Regions from separate parts of the Priestia sp. 10L35 genome, predicted to be linked through region 2. Evidence: riboswitches for the same ligand, from Rfam matches in the RefSeq annotation. Region 2 holds a riboswitch; each other region holds the start of a gene.
What was found. A riboswitch is a leader RNA that binds a small molecule or an ion and turns the genes downstream of it on or off. The one in region 2 is predicted to bind cyclic di-AMP.
Positions count from the first base shown of each region.

Region 1 (7,319 bases), on a different contig from region 2:
AGAAGAACGACAGTGAGGGCAAGTCGAGTTACAGGTTAAATATTCATGAATTGATAGCTCATGTTTACATACTCCGCAAAGAATAGCTTTTTCATTAAACATAGCTTTTGGCCACTTTTTAATATCATGATCAGCATATCCGTTATGACATTGATAGCATGGATAATATGTATTACAGCAATAAAATTTTATTGCAATAATATCTTTATCCGTATGATAGTGTGTACAGCGCGTTTCGGAATCCACCGTATCACCTTTTACTATAGGTGCAGATTTGTTCATTATCATCACTCCCTATGAAAAGTATAGCATGCTTTTATACGCCTTATCATACATATGTAAAAAGAAAAATGCTATAATAAAACCATCGTTTTACATGTCAGATTGCATGCTAAAAAGATCAGATAAAAATTGATGTCAAAACAGATCGATTAAGTGAAGTAAAGAGAGGAAGAAAAAATGAGTAAGCAAGTTATCGTTTTTACCGGAGGCGGAACAGCTGGACACGTAACACCAAACATTGCCATTATGAAAGAATTAGACAGTGAAAAATGGGATATCCATTATGTCGGTTCTCACAATGGTATTGAGAAAGAATTAATTACAAAATTAAACGTTCCATATCATGCGATTTCAAGCGGGAAGCTGCGTCGCTACGTAGATATGGAAAATGTAAAAGATGTATTTCGAGTAGCAAAAGGGGTTGGCGATGCACGTCGCGTGCTAAAAAAGTTAAAGCCTTCTCTTGTTTTTTCAAAAGGCGGTTTTGTCACAGTTCCTGTTGTAATGGCTGCTAAATCTTTAAACATTCCCGTGTTCATTCATGAAAGTGATTTAACACCGGGACTGGCAAATAAAATTGCGCAGAAATTTGCCACTAAAATTTTTACTTCTTTTGATGAAGCGGCAAACTACTTTCCAAAAGAAAAAGTGCAGGTTGTTGGTTCACCTATTCGAAAAGAGCTATTTAGCGGAAGCGCAGCGAACGGGGAAAGCTGGCTTCGCTTTTATGATAAGCGCCCAATTTTAACGATTATGGGCGGAAGTTTAGGAGCACGCCGCATTAATGAAATTGTTCGAGAATCTTTGCCTGAACTGCAAAAGAAATTTCAAATTGTACACCTGTGCGGAAAAGGTAATATTGATACAAGCCTTGAAAAAGAGTCGGGCTACCGTCAGTTAGAATATGTAAATGAACAGCTTCCAGATGTTCTAGCGGCCACTGATTATGTGATTACACGCGGCGGATCAAATGCTATCTTTGAGTTTTTAGCCCTTCATAAACCGATGATGATTATTCCTTTGTCAAAAGCACAAAGCCGGGGAGATCAAATTTTAAATGCACAGTCCTTTAAGAAAAAAGGCTACTGTATGGTTGTGGAAGAAGAACAGTTAACAAAAGAAGTGTTTTTGCGTGAAGTAAATGAGCTTCAGCAGCAGGCAAGTACGATGAAGCGTACAATGCGTGAAGCAACAAAAACGGATGCCATTTCAATTCTTGTAAATGAAATTGAGAAAATGAGCTAAAAAAAGCGTTCTTATCGAGGAGATAAGAACGCTTTTTTTCTTTGAATCTATTATTTTAAAATAATGAATACACATAGAAAAATAAAGCTTTTAAAATTTCAAAAAATGTTGTTGACAGTAAATTTTAACAGGAGTAAGATTACTCTCATGAAACGTTCCACAGTGAAACGCTGAGTCTTTTCTGAAAGAGAAGGAAAGAGCGGAGGACCCACTTATCAGGGGTGAATCTCTTAATTGAGTAGGGTTACTTTCTTGACCCGAACCCGTCAGCTAACTTCGTAAGCGTTAAGAGAGAGGATGGTGTAATCGTGGTCGTTTTCTATAACAGCGGATAGTACGCTCCTTTCCAAATACAGGTGAAAGGAGCGTCAAAATGCATTTATCTAAGCAAATGATTCAAATGATTGAATATCGGGCAATGTGCGATCAGCAATCTTTTGATCTAGCAAACCGCTATTTATCTACGTTAGCTAATCAAAGTTTTAAACGCAGCAGTAAAAACCATAATTAAGTCTAAAAATTAAATAACAAATATACGCTTAATCAATTATGAGCGGGGGACCCAATATTTTGTACGTATGTACTAGGGGTGAATCTCTTAACTGAGTAGGGTTACTTCCATAACCCGAATCCGACAGCTAACTCCGTAAGCGTTTTGGGAGTAAAAAATTCGTGTCAATCACGGCTTATTTGTCGTGCATTAAACCGCGGAAGGGAACTCTCTTCTGCGGTTTTTTTTATGGAGAAAATAGGAGAGCAGGCTATGTCTGCACCGTAAAGAGGATATAGTAGGGCTTTTAAAACGAGATTAACAATACGTGAGGAATAAACAATCAAAGATAACCTTTCGCAGCTAGCTCACTTGGGCGTGATACTTTACGCACAGTAACAGTCAATAAGCTTAGAAACTATCTTTTTTGTTAGGAAACAGTTAGGAGGGAGCAACTTGGATATGATCATGCTTGGAATGCTTGCCATATTAACAGCTGCTATGTACGGAATTATTTGCTGGTCGTCTCATGTAGTAGACGAAAGAGAGGAGAAGTGAACATGTCGTTCATTTTGTTAGGTATTTCAGTTCTCGTTTTAATTTATTTAGTATATGTACTGTTAAACCCAGAACAATTTTAATAAGCGGAGGAATAAAACGTGGGGATTTTTCTACTATCAGTTGCGCTGCTGCTTGTTTTTGTAGCGCTTATTGCAAAGCCCGTAGGTATTTATATAGCGAATGTGTTTTCAAACGATAAAAACACTAGCTTAATAGGGAAGATAGAATCGGTGATGTTTAAAGCGGCAGGAATTAAAGGGCATAATCAGACGTGGAAGCAATATGCACTTGCTCTCGTTTTGGCGAATACGTTTATGATTTTTGTGGTGTATCTTATCTTCCGGTTTCAAGGGGTACTGCCGCTTAATCCAAACCATATTAAAGGAATGGATCCGGCTCTTGCTTTTAACACGGCTATTAGTTTTATGACAAATACGAACTTGCAGCATTACAGCGGTGAATCAGGCTTGTCCTATTTCTCGCAGATGGCAGCCGTTGTATTTATGATGTTTGCTGCACCAGCAACAGCACTTGCAGCAGCAATCGCTTTTATTCGAGGGTTGGCAGGGAAGGAAATGGGAAACTTTTTTGTTGATTTTGTAAAATCAATTACGCGTGTTTTACTTCCTATCGCTTTTATAACAGGCATTTTATTTGCTTTTTTAGGTGTCCCTCAAACGCTAAGCGGGACTGTGACTGCCCATACAATAGAAGGGGCATCACAGCAAATAGCAAGGGGACCAGTTGCTTCTTTTCTTTCAATCAAAGAGCTAGGCAACAACGGAGGAGGATTTTTTGGTGTCAATTCAGCTCATCCATTTGAAAATCCCAATGCGTGGAGCAATGTATTACAAATTGTCCTTATGCTTTTATTGCCAACCGCACTTCCTTTTACGTACGGAAAAATGATCGGACAGCGTAAGCAAGGTCGCATCTTGTTTGTAGCGATGAGTATGCTCTTTATTGTTATTTTAAGTACAGCGTTTGTAACAGAGTGGGGCGGCAACCCAAGACTTGATGCTTTTCATTTAAATGAGGCGAGCGGTTATATGGAAGGCAAAGAAGTTCGTTTTGGAGTCGGCATGTCAACTCTGTACGCCATCGTGACGACAGCGAGTGAAACAGGCGCGGTTAACGCGATGCACGATACCCTTACGCCTCTTACCGGGTTATTGACGCTTGGAAATATGATGTTAAATACCGTATTCGGCGGTGTCGGAGCAGGATTTATGAATGTCATGATGTACGTCATCATCGCCGTATTTTTATCAGGTTTAATGGTTGGAAGAACACCAGAATACGTAGGTAAAAAAATTGAAGGAAAAGAAATGAAGCTCATCGCCGTGACGCTTATTCTACAGCCGCTGTTAATTTTAGGGGGAACAGCCGTGGCGCTCACTACTCATTTAGGAATAGAAGGTATATCAAACCCAGGCTTTCACGGGTTAAGCCAGGCACTGTATGAATTTACGTCGTCAGCAGCAAACAATGGATCTGGTTTTGAAGGACTGGGTGACGCAACGCCGTTTTGGAACATTTCTACGGGAATTGTTATGTATATTGGACGCTACTTCGGACTAATTACGATGCTGGCAGTATCAAGCTCACTAGCAGCTAAGCAGCTTGTTCCTGAAACACCTGGGACATTTAAAACGGATACGTCTTTATTTAGCGGCATTTTAATTGGAACTACCGTTATTGTAGGGGCACTTACGTTTTTCCCAGTGCTTGTACTTGGGCCGGTTGCTGAGTATTTAACACTGTAATAAAGAAAGCGGAGGATCATAATGAATAAACGGAATTTTGTGAATGATCTTGAATTAGAGCGTAACAGTCACATTCAAGGTTCTGTAGATAAACAGGCTTCATCGATTTTTATTCAATCAGTAAAACAGGCTTTTATCAAGCTAAGCCCAAGAACGATGATAAAAAATCCTATCATGTTCGTAGTAGAAATCGGGTTTATTATTACGCTTTTTTTAGCCGTTGTTCCGGATCTTTTCGGAGAAAGTACAGTAAGCACAGGGTTTAATGTTTCCGTATCTCTCGTGTTATTTTTTACAATTGTTTTTGCTAATTTTGCAGAAGCATTAGCAGAAGGACGAGGAAAAGCACAGGCCAATTCATTAAAGCAATCGAAAGGGGATATTACAGCTAATAAACTTCAAAACGGGGAAATAACACAAGTTTCCGCATCGCAGCTAAAAAAAGGCGATATCGTCGTCGTTTCACAAGGCGAAATGATTCCTGGAGATGGAGAAATCATTAAAGGGCTGGCATCTGTTGATGAATCGGCCATTACGGGTGAATCGGCACCTGTTATGAAAGAAGCAGGCGGGGATTTTAACTCTGTAACTGGAGGTACAAGAGTTGTCAGCGATGAAATTACAATTAAAATTACGTGTGAGCAAGGTGAATCGTTTTTAGATAAAATGATTTCGCTTGTTGAAGGAGCAGAGCGTCAAAAAACGCCAAATGAAATTGCGCTAAATACGGTTTTAACAAGTCTGACGGTTATTTTCTTACTAGTTGTTGTGACGCTTCCTGTATTTACAAACTACTTACATTTTCAACTCGACACGGCTATTTTAATTTCACTGCTCGTCTGCCTTATTCCTACGACAATTGGAGGATTATTATCGGCCATTGGAATTGCTGGGATGGACCGAGTCACGCAGTTTAACGTGATTGCTATGTCAGGAAAAGCAGTAGAAGCAGCTGGTGACATCAACACAATTATTTTAGATAAAACCGGCACAATTACGTTTGGAAACCGAATGGCTCATGAATTAATGACTGTAGAAGGCATAGACGAACGTGAACTTTACAAATGGGCGTTTGTTTCTTCTCTTTATGACGAAACACCGGAAGGGCGCTCAGTGGTTGATTTTATTCAAACTCGCATAGGAGTAGAAGACCTTAGAAAAACGCAGGGAACGTTTGTAGAATTCAAAGCTGAAACGCGAATGAGCGGCATTGACTTACAGAACCTATCTGTACGAAAAGGGGCAGTGGACGCCGTCACGGCATGGGTAGAGTCGAATGGCGGAAAGATTCCCTCTGATTTGCAGCAAAAAGCAAACGAAATTGCAGGAGCTGGTGGCACGCCGCTTGCCGTCGCCGCTGATGACAAAATTTATGGCTTGATTTATTTAAAAGACACGGTAAAACCAGGAATGAAAGAACGCTTTGATGAACTTCGTAAAATGGGCATTAAAACAGTCATGTGTACAGGAGATAATCCGCTAACCGCAGCAACCATTGCAAAAGAAGCGGGAGTAGATGAATTTATTGCGGAATGCAAGCCAGAAGACAAAATTCAAGTCATTAAATACGAACAGCAGCAAGGAAAGCTAGTTGCTATGACAGGTGACGGGACAAACGATGCCCCTGCACTTGCTCAAGCTGATGTTGGCTTAGCAATGAACAGCGGAACCTCAGCTGCTAAAGAAGCAGCAAATATGGTGGACTTAGATTCGGATCCTACTAAAATCATTGAAGTCGTTTCGATTGGAAAACAGCTATTAATGACAAGGGGTGCCTTAACTACATTCAGTATCGCAAACGATATTGCTAAGTATTTCGCTATTATTCCAGCGATGTTTACCTTGGCGATTCCGCAAATGGAGGCTCTTAACGTAATGAAGCTGAATTCACCTCTATCTGCCGTATTGTCAGCGCTCATTTTTAATGCGGTCATTATCCCGCTGTTAATTCCTTTAGCTATGAAGGGAATTGCGTATAAGCCGATGAGTTCTAACGCCCTATTGCGAAAAAATTTGCTCATTTACGGGTTAGGTGGGGTATTGATTCCATTCATTGGGATTAAAGCGATTGACTTACTACTTTCATTTGTAATGTAGAGGAGAAGAAACGATGATACAAGCAGAACGAACGGGAAGCATTATTATTCGCTTAACAATTATGATGATCATTCTTTGTGGTCTTATTTATCCTGTTGTGATGACAGGTATTGCTCAGACGGCTATTCCAAGTAAAGCAAACGGCAGCTTAATCTATTCAAACAAGCATCAAGTTATCGGTTCTAAGCTGATTGGGCAGCAGTTTACGAGCAATGAATTTTTTCATGGCAGGGTCTCTAGTATTGATTATAACGGGGCAGGGTCTGGCTCGTTGAATTTAGCACCTTCAAATAAAGATCTTACGAACCGTATCGCGAAATCAGTAGCGGCGTGGAAAAAAGAAAGCGAGGTACCAAAAGAAGGAATTCCAGTTGATGCCGTCACAAATTCAGCTTCTGGACTCGATCCGGATATTACCCCACAAGCTGCATATGCACAAGTAGAACGCGTGGCAAAAGCAGCCGGTATTAAAACCAACACGTTAAAAGAGCTGATCAAAGAACATACTAAGCAAGGAGTTTTTGGTGAAAAACGAGTAAATGTAGTAGAGCTGAATTTAGCTGTTCAACGAGAGCGCTAATTACATGCACGCGCTTCATGTATTGAAGCGCGTGTGATAAAGGGGCACAAACAATGAAAGAAAAAGAAGCTCATCCATACTTTCGAAGAAAAACTCCGGAAGAACTATTGCGTGAACTTCATGATCAGAAGCGCGGAAAGCTTAAACTCTACATCGGCGCCGCGCCGGGAGTAGGAAAGACGTATAAAATGCTTCAAGATGCGCACGATTTAGTCAAAGAAGGCGTAGATGTCGTAGTTGGATATGTAGAAGCACACGGCAGGGATGAGACTAACGAGATGATCGGAAATCTAGAAGT
Region 1 covers NZ_JBFTKA010000003.1:357,558-364,876, reverse strand. Annotated here, with positions in the region: gene AC1DEF_RS12870 (CHY zinc finger protein) at 1-282, opposite strand, end outside; gene AC1DEF_RS12865 (undecaprenyldiphospho-muramoylpentapeptide beta-N-acetylglucosaminyltransferase) at 460-1,527, shown strand; cyclic di-AMP (ydaO/yuaA leader) riboswitch at 1,686-1,828, shown strand; gene AC1DEF_RS12860 (hypothetical protein) at 1,901-2,038, shown strand; cyclic di-AMP (ydaO/yuaA leader) riboswitch at 2,054-2,194, shown strand; gene kdpF (K(+)-transporting ATPase subunit F) at 2,578-2,658, shown strand; gene kdpA (potassium-transporting ATPase subunit KdpA) at 2,683-4,344, shown strand; gene kdpB (potassium-transporting ATPase subunit KdpB) at 4,366-6,441, shown strand; gene kdpC (potassium-transporting ATPase subunit KdpC) at 6,455-7,021, shown strand; gene kdpDN (KdpD-like non-kinase potassium sensor) at 7,075-7,319, shown strand, end outside.
Region 1: it holds a riboswitch for cyclic di-AMP, as region 2 does, so the genes downstream of both, kdpF (K(+)-transporting ATPase subunit F) here and AC1DEF_RS04325 (dicarboxylate/amino acid:cation symporter) in region 2, are expected to answer to the same signal.

Region 2 (7,319 bases):
CTATCTTCTTGAAGCAAATTAGAGAGATACTCTTCTTCGTAGAGGGGAGTAGGATACACTGTGAAGATTTGACGGTAGAGCTGAGAAAGTTGTTTAGCGTCAGATGAAATGGCTTGGCGCATGATCAGTTGATTCGATAAAGAAGAATAATCAGATGTCGGCAAATTCAACACATCTTGAAGCAGCTCTGTTTCTTTTAACGTCTCCCCGCTGTCTCGGCGGGATTGAGACGTATAGTAGCATAAAAGATACGCTTCGCTTCCGTTAAAATAGTAGGGAACAGTTGCTTCTAAAGAAAATCCCAAGCTTATCCAGTCCAACAGATGTTCAGCACGTGCTTTTATAATCCACTTTTCGTACGTTTTCTTATCAATTTCTTTATATATATAGCTGTAAATATCGTTCACATTTCCCCGGTAATCATCTATTCTCAGACGCTTGTTATATTCATCTAAAAAAAGAGTCATAGCAAAGGTTGGCTGACAAATATTTTCTTGTTTCCCCATTTGTTTGTATCCTCTCCCTTTTTAGCTTAGTCCGCAATACTGCACCAGTCTGCTACAGTGAGAGCAATAATTTCCGCTGCGTCAAGCATCGTTTGAATACAAATATACTCATTCGGAAAGTGGGCCACTTCTGTTACTCCCGGTCCAAAAACAACTGTTGGAATATCTCCTACTTGTGACAGTATCCCTCCGTCCGTTCCCCAAGGAGATGCTTCAATGATCGGCTGATTCTGTTTCACTTGATAAAAAGAGGACGAAAGAGAGGTCATAAGCGGATGCTCCAATTCAATTTCACCGGGAAGCCAGTGGGCCCCAAACCATTCCAAGTCGACAGGGTGCTCAGCAAACCACTCATCACGCTGAGCCAAAAGTTCAAGCCAGGATTTCATTTCTGCTCTGACATTTTTCATTTTTTCATGCGGAGCAACTCCTATCCTGCCTTCTAATATTACTTGATCAGCGACTGAAGAAGGCCACGTTCCGCCTTGTATATTTCCGATATTAATCGGCACGGGAATGGGGATTTTATTATAGAGCGGATCCGTAATTCGGCTGTTTCTCTCTTTTTCAAGACCCTCAATATGTTTAAGCACCACAGCTGCTTTTTCAATCGCACTCACGCCTTCATACCGAGTCCCTCCATGTGCTGCTACTCCATGCACGGTGACTCGAAACCACATGGAGCCTTGCTGTTTAGGGAAGATCTTCATGTTGGTTGGTTCTGGAATGATGGCACCATCTGCTTTATACCCTCTAAGTACACAGGAAAGTGTTCCTGCCCCTCCGCTTTCCTCTTCTACTACGCTTTGAAAAATAACATCTCCTTTTAGTGAAATATCTAGCTCTTTCAACGCTTGAATAGCTAAGAGTAACGACACATTTCCTCCTTTCATATCCGTTGCTCCGCGTCCATATAAGTTTCCATCTTTTACAACAGCCGTATAAGGGTCTTCCGTCCACTGTGAAAGATCTCCGGGTGGCACTACATCAATGTGCCCATTCAAAATAATGGATTTCCCTCCGCCTTTCCCTTTTAACACGCCTACCACATTCGGACTGTCTCGAAAAGTAGAACGGTTGGAGGCAAAAGCTTCATGGCTGCGAAGTATTTTTTCGTCCGGTTCCCATATATCAATATCTAACTGCAGCTGTCGAAGGCGTTCAATAACAATTGCCTGCGCATGCTTTTCAGAACCTTGTACGCTTGCTTCTTCTACGAAACGCTTGAGTAAACGCACTGCACTTTGACGATGCTCTGTCATCCAGTTATGAATAGATTGCTGTATGTTCATGTAAGGGTCCTCCTTATGGTATCGTAATCAATTGATCACTCAGGCGAACTGTCGCTTCTGTTGAACTCAAAATATCCTCTACAGTATAAGGAGACATTAACTCTGTTAGAAGAAGCGCATCTTTTTCTACTTTAAAAACCGCCCGATCTGTAATAACTAATCCCACGCAGCCCGAAGCAGTCAGAGGTAAAGAGCACGTCTTAACCAGCTTCGGTTCTCCTGTCTTGCTCGTATGATTCATTAGCACAATGACTTTTTTCGCTTTTTGAGCTAATTCCATCGCTCCTCCCATCCCAGGAACTCGCTTACCTGGCACAATCCAATTAGCTAAATCCCCTTTTTCACTCACTTCCAACGCACCAAGAATGGTCATATCGACGTATCCTTTTCGAATCATCGCGAAGGCTGTAGCACTGTCACAGTATGAAGCCCCTTGAACGGTAGTTGTTGGATAGCCTGCTGCATTGCAAACATTCTCATCTTCTTCACCTAAAGGAGGGGAAGATCCTAACCCTAAAATTCCATTTTCAGCATGAAACATCACATGAACAGCGCTTGGCACATAATTAGGAATAAGAGAAGGAATGCCAATCCCTAAATTAACAATCATGCCGTTTTGAATTTCAGCCGCAGCACGTTTTGCAATACGATGACGAATATCTATTCCCAAACCCATTTCCAATTCACTCCTTTTGAAGGGACAATATAATCCACAAATACACCTGACGTCATCACGTTCTCTGGGTCAATGTCCCCAAGAGGAACAATTTCATCCACTTCAGCGATAGTTATACGACCTGCCATTGCCATTAACGGATTAGTGTTTCGAGCGCTTTTATCATAAAGCAAGTTGCCGAATGGATCTGCTTTTTTTGCATACACAAAAGCAACGTCGGCTGTGAGCGGCTTTTCCACTAAAAATGTCTTGCCGTCTACTTCCACTTTTTCTTTTCCAAATTGAATAATGTCATTTTCTATTCCTACATCAATCAGTACTCCTCCGAGTCCAACTCCTCCCGCTCGAATCCGTTCAGCAAGCGTTCCTTGAGGAGAAAACTCAACTTCCAGCTTTTCTTCTGTCATGAGCGTCCCAGCCACTGGATTCGATCCAATATGAGAAGCAATCAGCTTTTGAATTCTTCCTTGGCTTACCAATTTTCCCGCACCAATATGAGGAAAGCCTGAATCATTACATATCAATGTAAAATTTGATTTTCCGCTTTCAATCAGAGCATCAATGAGAGAAGGCGGGCTGCCTACTCCTCCAAATCCTCCTATCATCAGCGTAGCCGCATGATCCACGTATTCAATCGCTTGTTCCACAGTTGTGATCTTTTGAAATGAGTTTTCGACCTTTGTCACTCATTTCACCTCATTTCTCTGTTTTTCATTTTGCACTTCATGCAATGTTTTCGAAAGCAGATCGACCGCTTCATCAAGCTGACGATGAGTAATCGTAAATGGTGGCGCAATAATAATGCCGTCTCCTTCTACTCCGTCTGTTCCTGCTTGTGAAGGATAAAGGAGCAGACCATTTTTTTGGGCTTTACTTATTACGCGTGCCGTCATATTTTCCGAAGATGAAAAAGGCTCCTTCGTCTTTGGGTTTTGCACAAGCTCAAGACCAACTAGTAAGCCTTTGCCACGTATATCACCAATGATAGGGTAAAGAAGTTGAAGCTTCTTCAATTCCCCTACTAAATAGTCTCCTTTCAGCGCTGCTTCTTGAACAAGATCATGCTTTTCAATATAGGTTAAAACAGCTATCCCTACAGCGGATGACAGCGGATTAGCGCTTAGCGTATGTCCGCTCATAATTAATTTGGATCCGTTCATGATAGGTTCAATCGTTTTGCTGCTAGCTAACGTAACGGCTATTGGTGTATATCCTGCTCCCACTCCTTTTCCAAGCGTCATGATGTCTGGTTTAACTCCCCAGTGCTCATACGCAAACATCACGCCTGTACGCCCAACTCCAGTCATGACTTCATCCGCAATCCATAACACATCATATTTATCGCAAATTTCTCTTATCACTTCATAATAACCGGGAGGAGGTGTAAGCGCTGCTCCGGCTGCTCCTACAATGGGCTCTGTAATAAAAGCAGCAATATGTTCAGGGCCGGTTCGTTTGATAACTGTTTCCAATTCGCGTGCACAAGCAAGATTACAAGATGGATAGGTTTGATGAAATGGACACCGATAGCAATAAGGAGGCGAAACCGAAGGATAATCTTCAAGCAAAGACGAGAAGCGTTTTCGTCTTCCAACGTGCCCTGACATAGACAGAGCTCCTATTGTAATACCGTGATAGCTCATCCAGCGTGACAAAACCTTTGTTTTGGTTGGCTTTCCTTGCTCTTGAAAATGCTGAATTGCCGTTTTCATAGCCGTTTCAGTCGCTTCTGTCCCGCTGTTAACAAAAAAGCTCCACTGGAAATGATTGCTGCTTAATTCACATAGTTTCTTAGCTAAGGCTTCTGTTGGATCACTTGTAAACTGCGACCGATATACAAACGCAACTTTCTGTGCCTGATCGGTCATCGCATCAATAATTTCTTTTACGCCGTGTCCAATACTTGCTGTAACTGCCCCCGACGAAGCATCTATGTACCTTTTTCCATCTTGGTCGTACAAATAAATTCCTTTTCCATATGAAATAACTGGGTAGTCGTCGTCGAGCAGCGGCTTTATTACATGAGTTTTATTCATTTCCGCACTCTCCTTTCAAACATACACTCTTATTAAACTGTATGCTGAAACGAAGAGTTTCTTGCCAATAAAAAAAGCCCTAGCATATAACTAGAGCTTTTACGCTTATTAAGCTGATTGCGTTACAGATTTATCGATACGCTTTGCTTCTGACTCAGCCACAATAACGGCACACGCAGCGTCTCCCGTAATATTTACAGATGTACGAAGCATGTCAAGCAAGCGATCAATTCCAATAATCAATCCGATACCTGCTACAGGCAGACCAACCGAACTCAATACCATTGCTAGCATAATGAGACCAACTCCAGGCACACCTGCTGTACCAATACTAGCAAGCACCGCTGTCAATACAACCGTCACAAGAGCACCCAGCGACAGGTCAACGCCGTATACTTGTGCAATAAAAATAGTCGCTACACCTTGCATAATTGCCGTTCCATCCATGTTAATGGTAGCACCTAACGGCTGAACAAAACTGCTGATGGACTCCGGGACACGAAGATTTTTTTGAGCCACATTCATTGAAATCGGAAGCGTTGCGTTACTGCTTGATGTACTGAATCCAACTGTCATCGCAGGAGCAAAACCTTTAAAGAATTCAATTGGGTTACGTCTGGCCATAAGAGCGACTGATCCCCCATATGTTACGATCGAATGGATAAACAGTGCGAGCACGACTACAATCATGTACAGCCCCATCGCTTTAATTGCCTGCCAGCCTTGACTTCCGACTGCTGTTGCAAGAAGCCCAAATGTTCCGTAAGGAGCAAACTTCATCACTAGATTCACAAGGTACATCATCAATTCATTGCCTTGCTCAAGTAAATTGTAAAGCCCTTTTGTTTTACTTCCAAGCATCGTTATACCAAAACCGATAAAGATAGAGAAAACGATAAGTTGAAGCATATTCCCTTCAGCCATCGCTTGAATTGGATTGACTGGAATCATATTTAAGAATGTTTCTCCAACTGGCGGTGCTTTTTCGGCTTCAAAAGAAGCGTTTTTTGTATCAAAAGATCCAAATGTTCCTGGTTTAATAACAAATGCTAATAATAAACCAATTACAATAGCAACGGTTGTTGTCACTAGGAAGTACGAAACTGTTTTAGCCCCGATTCTTCCTAGTTTTTTAGGATCTCCTAAACCTGCTACACCTAACGTGATAGAGAAAAACACAATTGGTACAACAAGCATTTTAATTAAGCTTAAGAAAATTTGGCCAAGCGGTGTAAACAAGTACTTGTCCAGCGGAGCAAAAGCACTTGGAGCAAAAGCGTTAATTAACACTCCCACAATAGCACCAGCAATTAGCGCGATAATGATCTTTGTCGATAGCTTCATAGATTTACCTCCCGTAAATAAATTATATTAGAATGATTCTAACTACTATACTTATTTTACCATGCATTGAGAACGATAACACTCAAAATATACAATATATTAAAAATTTTCAGATTAATAGTTTAGGAATATTTTTAGCTATACAAAAAACCATGAGAATATCATGGTTTCATAGACCTGTTATTCCCTCACTGAATGCTTACGGAGTTAGCTGTCGGATTCGGGTACGTGAGTTACCCTACTTGATTCATTCAAGATTCACCCCAAGTACATTACGCACAAATATGGGTCCCCCGTTCTCTTATAAAACAAAAGAGATTAAGCAAATAATTTTCTTTAATATTTTTGCATGATAATAATTGTTACTTTAATTAAAATTCATTTTATATGTTTCTGTCAAGTTTTTATTCAAAGATAATGCATGATTTTATCATAAAAAGTTGATAATTGTTATATTTTAAAATTTTTACATCATATTTCAATAAACTATAAATACTTATTTAACAAGACTTACAATCTAATGGATAAAAAATTAATTCAAAAAATAGTTTGCAAAGTGAACTTTCTTCTCATTAACTTCCATTCATGAATTTGCATAATTATTCTAACATCCGTGTACTTTATTGCATTCATAAATATTTTACTCATCAAAAAATAACTCTTTTCAACTGTTGATTTTATCCTTGTATTGCTTGATATACCCTCCCTAAAATTTCACTGAATTTATTGATGCAAAGAAATGGACATTATCAATTCGCCTTATTGTATTTAATTCTGTTCACGATAGAAGGATGTATTCCGTCATACTTTTTAGAAAAGAGCGGGTAATTATCATATAAAACTATCGGAGTTGGAGCGGTACAAGTTCTTTACTTTTTACTTAGTCGCTCTCGTTATTTAACACATAAAAAAAAGGGGCCGTGACGGCCTCTTTTTTTATACAGTAACAGGTTCAGAACTTGCTTTGCGATTCTTTAATTTTTCAACAATGTCACGCGCTACCCACACACCGCACGCACTTGCCTGCGCGAGCCCTCGCGTAATACCAGCTCCGTCTCCTCCCACGTATAAACCAGAAATTTCAGTTTCAAACTTATCGTTTAACTTCGGACGGGCGGAGTAAAATTTCGCTTCCACACCGTAAAATAGCGTATGTTCAGATGCTAACCCAGGCGTTACATGATCCAGTGCTTCTGTCATTTCAATTAAGCTTTTCATCGTATTATAAGGAAGCACTAAGCCCAAGTCACCAGGTACAGCTTCTTTTAACGTTGGTTCTAAAAAGCCTTCTTTAATTCGAGTCGCTGTTGAACGACGGCCCTTTAAAATATCTCCATACTTTTGAACAACTAAGCCCCCGTTTGACAGCATATTAGCTAATCTTGATACTTCGTGCGCATATTCGTTCGGCTGATCAAATGGATCCGAAAATTTATGGGAAACAAGCAGCGCAAAGTTCGTATTT
Region 2 covers NZ_JBFTKA010000001.1:850,658-857,976, reverse strand. Annotated here, with positions in the region: gene ablB (putative beta-lysine N-acetyltransferase) at 1-506, opposite strand, end outside; gene AC1DEF_RS04345 (peptidase) at 533-1,798, opposite strand; gene AC1DEF_RS04340 (3-oxoacid CoA-transferase subunit B) at 1,812-2,474, opposite strand; gene AC1DEF_RS04335 (CoA transferase subunit A) at 2,459-3,160, opposite strand; gene AC1DEF_RS04330 (aspartate aminotransferase family protein) at 3,161-4,510, opposite strand; gene AC1DEF_RS04325 (dicarboxylate/amino acid:cation symporter) at 4,619-5,854, opposite strand; cyclic di-AMP (ydaO/yuaA leader) riboswitch at 6,035-6,189, opposite strand; gene AC1DEF_RS04320 (NAD(P)/FAD-dependent oxidoreductase) at 6,791-7,319, opposite strand, start outside.

Region 3 (7,319 bases), on a different contig from region 2:
ACACTAACAGCAAAAGGGGAATTATTAGTAACCTATGCTGATAAGATTTTTCGCCTTCTAGACGAAACGAAACAAATAATGAGGGATGAAGAAGAGCCTCAGGGACCGTTAGGAATTGGGTCAATGGAGACAACAGCTGCCGTTCATTTACCTGCATTTCTTTCTAGCTATCATTCTGCTTATCCTCAAGTGGATTTAAACTTAAAGACGGGACCTACTAGTCAGCATATTGAAGAAGTATTAAATTATAAATTGGATGGTGCGTTTGTCTCTGGACCTTTATCTCATCCTGACCTCATTGTAAAAAAGGTTTTCAAAGAAGAGTTAGTGTTAGTAGGAAATTTGTTACTCTCTCGATTCTTAGAATCAGAAAGGGTTGGTAATTTAACACTTTTAGTCTTACACAAAGGTTGTTTTTATCGTGAGAAGTTTGAACATTGGTTACGTGAGGAAGGTGTAAGGCCTTCTAAAGTTATGGAGTTTGGTTCCTTGGATGCGCTTATGGGATGTATAGCAGCTGGATTGGGAGTTACTTTACTTCCCCTGTCTATTGTACAAAGATACAGTCATCTGGAAGAGGTTACCTATTATCCTATTCCTGAAAAATTTTCATTAGTTGATACACTTTTTATTTACCGGGCTGATACTACCTTCTCTACACCCCTTATTAAATTTATAGAAATGTTTCAAGAGAAGCACTCCTCTATAACTTCCTAGAAAAGGAATTGGCACTTGCATCCTCTCTTATGTGGATAAAGACATTACATGCTCATCAAGTGAGTTTATAAATATAAAATGTACTACATGTATACAAAATAAAAAGCCACCCAGTATTTGCAGGACAGATGGCTTTTTACTATAAAATGCATGTGCAGACATATAATAACACATCATTTCCTTATGGACTATATTTTTTCGTACGGGCATATGTATAAAAGGTACACTTTTTATGCACCCTTTCTTCCATTTATCTGTAAGGAGATTATTGGCACATCAAGGATGTATAAAAAGATGTATAAACGATAAATTTGAAAAGCGAACGAGTCCTTGTGTATCAAGGACTCGTTTTTGATGTGGGTTCTGATAAGAGACTTTATGTTAACTAAGGTTGTATAGCGTATACAGCCTAAAAAGCAGAAAAAACCACGCCGACGGAGAGAAGTAGTAGTTTTTTCTGCTTTATTGCTAAAGGATTTTCGTAGATGCCTCACGGCGTCTTGAGTAGTTTGCTCGAAATACTATTTATTATTCAGTATTATTCTCTCTTAGTTATCCGGAGTAAATAATCGGTCAAAAAGATAATAGTAAAGGGACCGATTAGAACGATCAAATATACAATTAAAGGCTTACGTAACTTATGATTCATTTATAATAGATTCACCTCTATGTATGAATGAGTATTGTAGGGTTTCTTATATAGAATGTTCATTTAAAGAAAAAAACATTCATTACTATATTTTCTGCTTTTTGACAATCCTGTTAAAAGGTTATCTTAGTGAGAGGAGAAGAGAGAAAATACTAGTAAATATTATTATGGGATTTATTGTACCTTGGATTTTTGGTTTCATATTGTTCAAAAAAGAACCTATAATCGTTCTTCTAATTGCACCAATAGGTATGACAGTAGCCTTTATATTAAACGAGTGGGGGACTAATTACTTTTGGCAGTTCGAACCTACTTTTAGAAATCGAAGTTTATCGGCACTTCCTTTAAATATAGGTTTCTATCCCGTCCTAGCTTCTTTTTTAATTTATTTTAAACTAAAAAAGAAGGGGAATACCATCATGCTTTTATTTTGTTTTACTCTGTTTACTACAGGTTTTGAAGGCATGGGCTTAGCCGTAGGAAGAGTAGAGTATTTTAATGAGTGGAATATTATTGGAACCTTTATCAGTTATTTAATAGCGTATTTTATTATTTATGGTTATTATCAAATTTTATTAAAGTATCAAATTTTAAAGAATTAAGTCCTTCTTTATACAAATATAAAGACTTCATCCTCTTTGGTAGCCTTTTTCTGTGTGATTAATTGATATCTCTCTTTACAAATGGAACATTCAGGCGTATAGTACCTAACGTACATATATGATCTTGCTATTTTCATACCTTTTATCGCTTAATCCACTAAGGAGTGGGGGACCCATTTTTGTGTGCACTTGCACTAGGGGTGAATCCTTCGAAAAGAAGGTAGGGCTACTCTAAAGGCCCGAACCCGACAGCTAACCTCATCAGCGTTTGGAGAGAAGGTTTGCTTTTATTTGTCCTGGAAAGAACACTAAGCAGAACCTTGGTGTTCTTTTTTGTGTTTTTTTTCTGAGATGGGGAATGATGAGAGTAAACTAATATAGGTAAATGGCAAAGGTTTCAGGAGGAGTTTAGATGAGTTATTCATCCATCAAACGTTTATTAATTGGGAGGCCACTTAAATCAAAAGAGCTAGGTGAACAAAAGTTAAATAAGGTCAAAGCCTTAGCTATTCTTTCATCCGATGCACTTTCATCCGTGGCGTACGGCCCAGAACAAGTCTTAATTGTGCTTGCTACCATTGGAATGATCGCGTTTTGGTATTCAATACCTATAGGTATTGGTGTACTTATCCTTTTAACAGCACTTATCCTTTCTTATCGACAAATTATTTATGCGTACCCAGAGGGCGGTGGCGCTTATGTTGTATCTAAACATAACCTCGGAGAAAATGCAGGACTTATTGCTGGGGGTTCTCTATTAGTAGACTACATACTAACGGTATCTGTAAGTATTTCATCCGGAACAGATGCGTTAACGTCTGCTTTTCCTGCTCTCCATGACTATAGAGTCATTATCGCTTGCTTATTGGTTATTTTTATTATGATTTTGAATTTAAGAGGGGTAACAGAATCAGCTTCTGCTTTAGCATACCCGGTTTATTTATTTGTTCTTGCATTGGTTCTTTTAATAGGAATAGGCATATGGAAAGTAGCCACTGGTCAGGTCTCTCCTGACGTTCATCCTGCTATTGGAACTGCAGTTCCAGGAATCAGCTTATTTTTACTACTACGCGCTTTTTCATCAGGGTGCTCAGCCCTTACAGGCGTAGAAGCTATTTCAAATGCTGTAACAAATTTTAGACAACCGGCTGCAAGAAATGCGGTACGTACGCTTGTTGCAATGGGTATTATTTTGGCTATTTTGTTTTCAGGTGTCATGTTCTTGGCTTATTGGTTTGGAATTGCACCCAAAGCAGAGGAAACGGTTGTTTCGCAGCTTGCTTCCCAAGTGTTTGGACGAAATGGTTTCTATTATTTTGTTCAGGGTACAACGGCTTTAATTTTAGTACTAGCTGCCAATACAGGCTTTTCAGCCTTTCCTTTACTGGCTGTTAATTTAGCTGTAGATAAGTATATTCCTCGTATGTTTACGATACGTGGTGATCGTTTGGGCTATTCAAATGGGATTGTGACACTTGGAATTGCCTCTATTATGCTTATCATCGCATTTCAAGGTGATACAGAACGGTTAATTCCCCTATATGCGGTTGGCGTATTTATTCCATTTACACTATCTCAAACGGGCATGATTGTAAAATGGCTAAGAGAAAAGCCAGCTGGTTGGCAGGGGAAATTAGTGACCAATTTTATAGGAGCTTTTATTAGCTTCACTGTACTGATTATTTTCTTTACAACAAAATTCTCACAAGTATGGGCTGTTTTAATCTTCTTACCTCTTATCGTCTATCTGTTCCACCGTATTAAGAACCATTATGTAGAGGTAGGAAAGCAACTTCGTATCAAGCCAGGAGACAAAGAAGCATTAGCATTAGAAGGAAATGTAGTCATTATACCGGTTGCAGGCTTAACAAGAGCTGTCGAGAATTCCATTAACTATGCAAAAATTATTGGAGACACAGTGATTGCGGTTCATGTGGCATTTGACCGTGAAAGTGAAAAGAGGATGGAAGAGATATGGAACGAACGATATCCTGATATACGCTTAGTTACCTTCTACTCACAATATCGAAGCTTAGTGGGACCTCTTTTACGCTTTATTGATCGTGTAGAGGAGCGAGCAGATGATAGCCATATGGCTGTTACTGTTTTGATTCCGCAATTTATCACAAGAAAAAGCTGGCATAACGCGTTGCATAACCAATCAAGCTTATTATTAAGGGCACACCTTCTTTATCGAAAAAATGTCATTGTGACAACATTGCCTTATAAATTTAAGAAATAAAAAAGCAAACCCCTTTTCGTATGTATGAAAAGGGGTTTTAATTCGATCTTAGTTAGAGATAAAGACTCGCCAAAACAAAAAAGAAGATTCTTGACTCGTTCATTCCAACCAATAATCACAAGATGGTTATTCCCTATATACATAAACACATACTCCTTTAAGACCATAAGGCAGGTAAAGTAAAAAAACTACCTATAGAACTTAGTTAAACAATTAGTTATACTCTCTCAATGCCCCACCCTACAGCACCCTAATTAGAAATTCTTATCATCATTATCTCCCATTTTATAGAAAGCAGACTAGATAACCTAGTTGCTCAAGTTATACTCCCACCTCTTGTCTTAATAATTTATCATCTATTTTTTCTATATAGAAATCTTCCTTGATATGAGTGAATAAAAAAGAACGCTCAACATACAGGAACGTCCCTTTTATCACTTTTGATTCTCTTTTATCCCTGAAAGAAATGACTTGTTTCGTAAGCCAGCGCGACGTATATAGGCTTCCACTGTAATATCTACATCTAACTTTGGAAAGTACACATCGTTCCATTCCTTTTTTAATTTCTTAAATTGATTTGGTCTAGTACGATGAACTACTTCGCCAAATCCCAAGATATCTGTTTTGTTTTTTTGCGCACGTTCAATAGCTTTCTTCAACTCTTTTTTAATTTCTTTCCTCACAGATTGTTCGATTTTTGTGATGACCTTTGGATTAGTTATATCAACAGGTACCTCCATTTCACCGAGATCTCCTTCAACACGCGTATGAACAGAAATATGAGGGTGACCATTCTTCACTTGGGCAGACACACTTGTTTTTTGGCGTACAGTTTGATAGGCAATCGCTTCTTTTTTCCCTTCCCAATTAATATTAATATCCGTTCCTTGGATTTTGTCGAGAATCCATACTGTCCCTCTGGCTGGTTTTCCATACAGCCAATCCACTAACTTTCCTTGTTTTAAGACAGCAATTCCGGAAGCTTGAAGCGTGGCTGCAGGTGCACTCTCTTGAAGGTTATCCAGTTTTTGTGCTTGCTGTGCATTCCCAACTAGGCGAAATCCTGATACGACGGCTCCTCTTCCAGGAGACTCAAGGTTTTTCATCACCTCTTGGAGTGATGTTTTTACATTCTCTCCCCATTTTCTTTCCGTAAATTCTAAAGTTTTTAGTACTTTATTGGCAGGGATCTTATCAACTGGTGTTAACGTTTTAACAAGATCAGCTGCGGACGAATGATGCGCAATCACAATAGTGGAAGTATTTCGAAATTCTGGATCCCGATCTAGGGCATCGATTAAGGTATCAAGCCCTTCTTCTCTGGCCATTTTTTCTCCAACTACCAGCAAGTTTGCATGAGCATAATACAATCGTCGAGAAATTCTGCCTGAAGCCCGTCTACTTGCTTCGACTATATTATCACCAGAAGCCGAGTAAATGGTAATAGGAGGGCTTTGAGTACCGCCTCCCCCTCCTTGTATACCAGCCACGTTCCCTGGATTAATAATTTGGAGTGTTAGATGATATCTCCCCTCTTTCGTTTTATCGACACCCATGGCTGATACAATAGCAAGGTCCGTTAACTCTTTTTTACTCCAACAACTGGTGAGCAAGACCATCATCGTCATCAGCAGTAAAAGAAAAGCCCCTTTACGTTTCATTATTGTCACCTTCTTCGTGGTCTTTATTTGAACGCATAAAAAATAAATCCTTTAACACCATAACTTCTCCCCACTTTCACTTGACGAACGACGAAATCTGAACTGTTTCCTGTTTAATGATGTTAAGATTCGTTCATGGTGAATCCCGTATATGTTCTAATGAATACATTGGTTTGTAACATCAAGGTATCGATTCTTTCTTATGTTTGGATTTTTAAAGGATAAAGACATATTTTTAGTGTTTTTTTGGATATTTTAACCATATGCCGAACTATTATGTAAAACTGAACAAAAATGTTTCTACGCCCTACTAGCAGAAAGAGAAGAAGATGGTGGGGGTAACATGGTATGAAATAAATAAAAAAGCCCATCGACCTAAGTTGATGGGCTTTATCTTTCCTATATGAATTGTTAGACTAACTAACGCGTTTTTTAATTTTTGATTCAGGCTTTATTAGTAGCGAGGATAAAAATTCATAAATAATTGCGAGTACCAAGGGTTATTTACGCTCCTTCAATCTATATTTAATTTGACTTACATGTAATCATAAAAATAAAAAGTAAAGACTGATTTGTATTACATGGATCAAGTGGGAAATTAGCATCGTAACATCATACAGATAGATTATAGTAAAAAAAGATAATTTCTCATAGTCCTATTTCAAAAAAATTATTAAATAATTTTTTCCTTTTTTTCTCTACTCGGAATGCTTTTGAACTTAAATGTAATTAGTTATAGATTAGGAATGTATCGTTCAATATCACGTATACTTCTTCCTATTTGTAAAAGTATAGATTCACAAATAAAAAGCTCCTTATCATAGAAGAAATAGAGCCTTTTATCATGTTGTTTCCGATAATTGTGATTATGGTAACTAGATTTGTAAAGCTTATAAAGTATAAGGATCACTTTTCATATTCCACCTCAGCCCCTTTAATATCTGGGGGAAAGGAGCTAATAATTGAATTAGTTGAAGAAAATAAATCGTCATTAGATAGGGAAACAACAGATGCACCATCGTAAAAAATCCAAAACATTGTGCAATCTTTTCGTAACGTAACAACAGGCATTTGAACCTTTCTTCTTCCAAATAAGGTTTTTATATCCCGTTTTTCAAAGCTAAATAAATCTTCTGAAAGAGACCAGGCAGCAAAGCAATTCATACTTCCTTGGCTATATAAAAAAGGCATAACGACTTTAAATTGTTTGTAATCGTCAATTTTAGCTTTAATAAAAGTCTCTCTGTCTACTTTTAGTTTTACATATTCAATATTAGCAGATGAAAATACATCACCTATTTCTTCTGCATCGTAGCTTATATATGTAAAAAGTGTATATATGGGAAACCTATTTAACTCTTTCATCCAGTTATTAATAAAGATTTCTATGTCTACATCATGACCTTCATACTCTACAATGTAAGGTGCATCGCCATCTATTCCGAAGG
Region 3 covers NZ_JBFTKA010000019.1:15,993-23,311, forward strand. Annotated here, with positions in the region: gene AC1DEF_RS27785 (LysR family transcriptional regulator) at 1-717, shown strand, start outside; gene AC1DEF_RS27790 (CBO0543 family protein) at 1,468-1,968, shown strand; cyclic di-AMP (ydaO/yuaA leader) riboswitch at 2,105-2,249, shown strand; gene AC1DEF_RS27795 (APC family permease) at 2,381-4,210, shown strand; gene AC1DEF_RS27800 (Ger(x)C family spore germination protein) at 4,645-5,871, opposite strand; gene AC1DEF_RS27805 (hypothetical protein) at 6,778-7,319, opposite strand, start outside.
Region 3: it holds a riboswitch for cyclic di-AMP, as region 2 does, so the genes downstream of both, AC1DEF_RS27795 (APC family permease) here and AC1DEF_RS04325 (dicarboxylate/amino acid:cation symporter) in region 2, are expected to answer to the same signal.